One region of the Streptomyces sp. NPDC045021 genome, then DNA from elsewhere that is predicted to be linked to it. Evidence: riboswitches for the same ligand, from Rfam matches in the RefSeq annotation. Region 1 holds a riboswitch; each other region holds the start of a gene.
The links. A riboswitch is a leader RNA that binds a small molecule or an ion and turns the genes downstream of it on or off. The one in region 1 is predicted to bind cyclic di-AMP.

Region 1 (2,191 bases):
TCGATCTCCTTCCAGGCCAGCCCCTCGATCAGGATCGGCACGATTACGGATCACTTCGGCGGCTCCACCAAGGTGTCGGCCGCGAAGTCGGCGGTCTTCTCGCTCGATGTCCGCAACGAGGCGGGCGGTCGGTTCAGCAAGTCCCTGCGCACCCAGCTCACCGCGCTGGGCACCGGCGGCGACCCGGAACTGAACCTGTTCGTGTGGATCGACGGCCGCTGGGTCGAGGTCGTGGCCCCGGACCACGTCAACACGTGGCTGGTGCCCGACATCCCCGCCGGCTTCTCCGAGGGGACGTACCACTACAAGCTCATGCTCACGGTGCCCGCGGGCAAGGCCCCCAAGACGGCCAAGGTCCTCAACCTGACCGCCCAGACCGCTCTGAGCAGCGGCAACACCAGCGTCATCACCGAGGCCGCCGAGAAGATCACCGTTCTCCCCGCGGCCCCGGTCACCACTCCGACCGGCACACCGACCGCCACGCCGACCCCGTCGGCGCCCGCGACCACGAGCAGCCCCGTCCCGTCGGCCTCGCCCACCACGAACGCGCCCACCACCACCAACACCAAGGGCTCCCTCGCTCGCACCGGTGCCAACGGCAGCAACGGCACCCTCGTCGCCGGCGCGGGCGTCCTGGTCGCCCTCGGCGCGGCCATGGCCTTCTTCGGCCTCCGCCGCCGGCGCCACCAGGGCTGACCCCCTGCGCGCAGCCCTACGACATGAGCTGCGCCCAGCGACTGCGTGACGCCCCGGCCGGGATCATCCGGCCGGGGCGTTCGCCGTGAGGGGCTGAGATGACCACTGCCATCACCGTGTCGTCGCCCTCACCCTCCGTAGCGGAGCAAATCCCCTCTGCATAACAACTGACACACGCTCACATCACTGTCAGGTCACTCCGATCAGCCCTCTTCGCCCGATTCCGTCCCGTCCATTCCATTAGTCCCATCCGTCAACTCCTCCGTTCGGCTTGGAAAAGACCCCCGGCTCAATTAACGTTCGATAACGCAGCGCGGTCGTCACTGCCGCCGTAGAGGCGGCACCGTGCGCTTGCCGAATCCCGTCCGCGGGAACCGGGGACCCACTCATTGGGGTGAATCGGGCTGCACTTTGGCCCGTAGGAGACCTTCCTGCTCCGAACCCGTCAGCTAACCCGGTAGGCGAGAAGGAAGGAAAGGAGAGCGCCACCCGTGGCGTCGAACCAACCTGCCTACGCCCCTTCCCCCGAGGCTCCAGAAGCCGGCGAATGGGACGAATGGAACCCCACCGCGGAGTCCGTTGCCCCGGATCGGGGCAAGCACCGGCTCCCCAAGCCGCGTTCCATAGCCCGTGGTTCGACCGTGCTGAGCGTCGCGGCCGTGGCCGCGATGGGCGCGGGGGGTATGGCGGCCGCCGCCGACAAGTCGCCGGTGCCGATCTCGCTCCCGGATCTTCCCGATCTGCCGGATGCGCCGGACCTCCCGAAGCTCTCCGAGATGCCGGGGATCAGCGCCCTCGTGGACGCGGACGATCCGTCGCCGTCCACGGCGTCCGCACCCCAGAATCCGGGTGCTCGGCCCGCCGCGGCCACCACGAACTCATGGGCGACGGACGCCGGCGAGGCGCTCCGCACCCGCATCCTCGACCACGTGGCCCAGGAGCGCGACGCCGCGGACCGGGCGGTGCGCGACGCGGCCGCCGGCGAAGCGGCGGTGACGGCCGCCAAGGAGGCAGCCGCGCAGAAGGTGCGCGACGCCGCCGCGGCGGCGAAGGCCGAGGTCGTTGCCAAGAAGAAGGCCGCGGAGGTTGCCGCCGCGAAGGCCGAGGCCGAACGCCTCGCCGTACTGGCGGCCTCGTACACCAAGCCGGTCGCCTCGTACACGCTCACCGCGAGCTTCGGGGAGTCCAGCTCCCTGTGGGCCAACACCCACACCGGCCAGGACTTCGCGGCCCCCACCGGTACGCCGGTGTCCGCGATCCACAGCGGCACCATCACGTCGGCCGCATGGGCGGGCTCGTACGGCTACCGCATCATCCTGACCCTCGATGACGGCACCGAGATCTGGTACTGCCACCTCTCGTCCATGGTGCAGACCTCGGGCAAGGTCACCACGGGCGAGACGATCGGCCGGGTCGGCGCCACCGGCAACGTCACCGGACCGCACCTCCATGTCGAGGTCCGCCCGGGAGCCGGCGACCCGATCGACCCGATGCC
Region 2 (2,191 bases), on a different contig from region 1:
TCGCTCGGAAGGTGAGCGAAATCGCTTCGATACCTTACCTATTGTGACCGTCGAGCGGGGTTCAGGACGGGCGCGAAGCCCCGTAAATGGGCATTTGGGTGATCGGTGCGATCTTGACGACCGTGCCGGTGTGTGGCGCGTGGATCATGTTGCCGTCGCCTATGTAGAGGCCGACATGGCTGATGTCGTCGTAGAAGAAGACCAGATCCCCGGGCTGCAGATCCGACGTCGAGACGCGCTCGCCGACCTTCACCTGGTCCCAGGTGGTGCGCGGGATGTCGATGCCGGCCGCCTTCCAGGCCGCCTGGGTGAGCCCTGAGCAGTCGTACGAGCTCGGACCCGTCGCGCCCCACACGTACGGCAGGCCGAGCTGCCGGCGGGCGAAGGCGACGGCCTTCGCCCCCTTCGACGACGTGCTGGTGTGGGAACCGGTACCGCCGGTGCCGGTCCCGGTCCCGGTCTTCGCGGCCTCCTTGGCGGCGGCCTCCCGGGCAGCCTTCTCCTTGGCGGCGATCGCCGCGGCGCGCTTGCGGTCCTCCTCCGCCTTCTTGGCCGCCAGCGCCGCCAGCCGGGCCTTCTCCTGCGTGGTGAGGGTGTTGAGGAGCGTCTGCGCCGCCGCCAGCTTCTCCTTGACGGTCTGCTTCTCCGTCTCCAGCTTCGCCCGGGAGGCGTTCAGCGCGTCGAGGCTCTTCACCGCCTCGGTGCGCTTCTGCGTCGTCGTGGCCTGCTGGGTGCGGAAGTTCTCGACCGCTTCCTTCTGGTTGCTGGTCATCCGCTTCATCTGGTGCGTCTGGTCGAAGAACTCCTGCGGATCGGCGGAGAGCAGGAACGCGCTCGTCGTGTCGACACCGCCGCTGCGGTACTGGGCGGCCGCGTACTGGCCCAGGACGCGGCGCGAGTCGTTCAGCGACGCGGTCCGCTGCGCGACCTGGCTCAGCAGCGCCTCGACCTTGGCGCTCTGCTGGTCGGCCTGCTCCTTGGCGCCGTTGTAGCGCTCGGTGGCGACCTCGGCGTCGTGGTTGAGCGCGTCGACCTTCGCCTGGACCTCTTCTATGGAGGGCGGCTGCGGCTGCGCGGGCGCCGCGCTCGCGGTCTCGCCCAGCAGGGTGACGGTGGCCAGCGCCGCCGCGGTGAAACCGACCGCCGCGCGGGGGCCGGTGGTGGTGAGCAGGCCGGCGCGTATGCCGGGGCGGGGTTTGCGGTGGGACGCCAAGACGGGAAGTCCTTCCGTAAACCGCTTACCGGGTTAGCTGTCGGGTTCGGGCTGTCGGAAGGTCGCCCTACGGTCCGAACGGAGTTTCCCGTGCGGGCCGATTCACCCCAGTGATGCTTGTGGGTCCCCGGCTGCGGCTTGCGCCGCACTCAGCGGAGACGGTCCGTGACGGCGTGTTGCCGAAGTAGAGGACGGACCGCCTGGTCCGGCACGGTAGCCAACTCTCCTGTCCGGTGGGAAGACCGGTGTCCGATAGGCCCGAAACCATTTCGTGATGTGAGCGCAACGGTCGGGTCCGGTCGCGGAGAGTGATGGTTTTTCAGGGTCGGGCAGCGTCATGGGCAGGGCCATGGGCAGGGTCAGGCTCGGGTCTGTGCGGACTCGGGCAAGCGGAGTGTGAGGTGTCAGTGGGGGCGCCTAGACTCGGGAGGCGATGAGCAGCCTCTTTGACGACAGCTTCCTGGCCGACCTCCAGGCCCCCGACCACGCGCCGGAATCGGCCCCGCCGCCCCCGGAGCACGGGACCGAGCACCGGCCGGACGATGCCGCGGACGACCTCTTCGGCGGGCGCTTCAACGAGCCCCCGCACGGCGGCCGGGACGCGTACTACCGGGACGGGGCCGCCCGCCCCGTCGTCGACCCCGCCCAGCTCCTGGAGGGGCTGAACGAGCAGCAGCGCGCCGCCGTCGTGCACGCGGGCGGTCCGCTGCTCATCGTCGCGGGCGCCGGATCGGGCAAGACGCGGGTGCTGACGCACCGCATCGCCCATCTGCTCGGCACGCGCGGCGCGCACCCGGGCGAGATCCTCGCGATCACCTTCACCAACAAGGCCGCGGGCGAGATGAAGGAACGCGTCGGCGACCTCGTCGGCGCGCGCGCCAACGCGATGTGGGTCATGACCTTCCACAGCGCGTGCGTGCGCATCCTGCGCCGCGAGAGCAAGAAGCTCGGCTTCACCTCCAGCTTCTCGATCTATGA
Region 3 (2,191 bases), on a different contig from region 1:
CGACGGTGGGGTTGCCTCGTGAGTCGAGGATTTCCCGGGCTACGACGACGTCGATGGACGGCACGAGTGTCTCCTTCAGGCTGTGTACAGCTGATGCGTGTCTCTCTGCTCTTGCGACACGAGCCTAACCGCCCGAGGAGGGTCGGCCAGTCGATCGGCCGACCCCTGAGACGAAAAAGGGCCCAAAGACTTACAACAGGTGACCAACGGTGCCTTACACCGCGTGACCAACGGGAAAACCCCCGGCCCGGCACGCTCGGGGGGAGTGCGTGCCTGGCCGGGGGAATCAGGGTTCAGCGGACGGGAACCGGCGGGGCGGCTGCCGGTGAGTCAGGTGCGGTCGCGGCCCGCGGTTCCCGGTCTCAGCTGAGGTGCAGCTGCTGGCCCGGGTAGATCAGGTCGGCGTCGCTGATGATGCTCTTGTTCAGCTCGAACAGCTTCTCCCAGCCGCCGGCGACGTGGTGCGCCTGGGCGATCTCGGAGAGGCTGTCACCGGTGACGACCTTGTACTCGCCGGTGCCCTGCTGGACCGGGGCGGCCTTCTTGGTCTCGGCAGGCTTGGCGGCGGGCTTGGCCTTCTTGACCGGGGCGCGGTTCTCGGACTTGCTGCGGCTGGCGGTGTCCGAGGTGTCGCGCGAGGTGGTGCTCTTCGACGGGGTGCTCTTCGTGGCGGAACCGGAGGTGTCCACGTTGGCGGCCGGGCCACCGGCGGTGAGGTTGCCGGCGCCGGCACAGGCCCAGGCACCCGGGCCCTGCAGGGCGAGCAGCTTCTCGGCCACCGCTATCTGCTGGTCCTTGGTGGCCAGGTCGGCGCGGGCGGCGTACGCGGTGCCACCGGCCGCTTCCCAGCTGGACTGGGAGAACTGCAGGCCACCGTAGTAGCCGTTGCCGGTGTTGATCGACCAGTTGCCACCGGACTCGCACTGGGCGACGGCGTCCCACGTGGCGACCGAAGCGGCCGAGGCGCCGGAAGCACCGATCAGCGGAACGGCGATCGCAGCGGTGGTAACACCGGCAATCGCGGCAATTCGGGTGAACTTGGACGGGCGACGGTGCTTACCCATGATGTGTCATCCTCACCGACGCCTACGAGGTCAGCTGTCGGGTTCGGGCGTGAGTTGCCCGGCTGCACGGCTCTCGCCGCGCTGCTTCACCCCAAGCCGGTCCGTCCCCCACGAGTTCGGGGCCGGGCCGGCGGAAGACCTTGGGTCCCCCGCTCCTGCCTACGGCGCTTTCGCGTCGACTGTTCCCGTCGGTCGGCGGCAGGACTCGGCGATCCTGACCGGCGGGGCCCGCTGTGGCGAGCAGTTAGACGTTAAACACACGATCCCGGCGAGGACAAACATCCCGGTGTCGTACAGCAACTCCCCTGTCCGGCTGAGCGGGCGCACAGACCCGCAGGTCGGAAGGGAGAAAGTCGGCGGAGCGCGAGCGGGTGGTCACAGGCGCCACGGAGACCCTTGTCACAAGGACCGGGGTGCCGGGATCGTGTTGAGCGGACTCAGTAGCTCAAGTCGAGGTGCTGGCCAGGGAGAATCAGGTCGGGATTGTCCCCAACAATCTGGTCATTTGCCCCATACAGTGCCTTCCATCCGCCCCGCAGATGGTGGTCCGCGGCGATGTCGCACAGGTTGTCGCCCGACACCACGACGTAGGTGCCGTCGCTCGCCACATCGCTCTGACCGGCCTTCTGGTCATCACTCAGGCCGTCGGTGTCGGTGGGCCGGTCGGCATCGCGCGAGGCGCGGTCGGTGGAGAGCCCGCCGGCGGACTCGGGCGACTCGGGCTTGGCGTGCTTGCCCTGGCTCTGCCCCGGGGCCGGAGTGGTGGCCGTCGGGTCCGGGGTGGTGGTGGGGGCGCCGGTGGGCTGCTTGGCGGTGCCCGGGGGAACGGTCGCAGGGTCGGGCGCCGAGGTGCCCGTGGGCGTCGACGGAGTCGTCGGCGTCGTGGCGGCCGGAGGGGTCTTCGGCGTCGCGGGCGCCGTCGGCGTCGTCTGCGTCGTCGTGGGGGCCGGGGTCAGGATCGAACCCGGGTCGACCTTCGCCGGCACGCCGCCGGTGACGAGCCCCGCGGGTCCCGAGCAACCGGGCCACGCGTCCGGCCCGAGTTCGGCGAGCAGCGTTTCGGCGACGGCTATCTGCTGCGAGCGGCTGGCCAGGTCGGGGCGCTCGGCGTACGCCGTGCCGCCGTA

Region 2: another riboswitch for cyclic di-AMP. It lies ahead of AC07DC_RS20520 (C40 family peptidase); the one in region 1 lies ahead of AC07DC_RS09810 (M23 family metallopeptidase).
Region 3: another riboswitch for cyclic di-AMP. It lies ahead of AC07DC_RS38720 (transglycosylase family protein); the one in region 1 lies ahead of AC07DC_RS09810 (M23 family metallopeptidase).

Annotation. Positions count from the first base shown of each region.
Region 1 is NZ_JBWKIQ010000002.1:590,912-593,102, forward strand. It holds gene AC07DC_RS09805 (LPXTG cell wall anchor domain-containing protein) at 1-696, shown strand, start outside; cyclic di-AMP (ydaO/yuaA leader) riboswitch at 1,039-1,175, shown strand; gene AC07DC_RS09810 (M23 family metallopeptidase) at 1,188-2,191, shown strand, end outside.
Region 2 is NZ_JBWKIQ010000006.1:281,807-283,997, forward strand. It holds gene AC07DC_RS20520 (C40 family peptidase) at 62-1,213, opposite strand; cyclic di-AMP (ydaO/yuaA leader) riboswitch at 1,220-1,378, opposite strand; gene pcrA (DNA helicase PcrA) at 1,647-2,191, shown strand, end outside.
Region 3 is NZ_JBWKIQ010000021.1:20,849-23,039, reverse strand. It holds gene eno (phosphopyruvate hydratase) at 1-64, opposite strand, end outside; gene AC07DC_RS38720 (transglycosylase family protein) at 363-1,064, opposite strand; cyclic di-AMP (ydaO/yuaA leader) riboswitch at 1,069-1,241, opposite strand; gene AC07DC_RS38715 (transglycosylase family protein) at 1,502-2,191, opposite strand, start outside.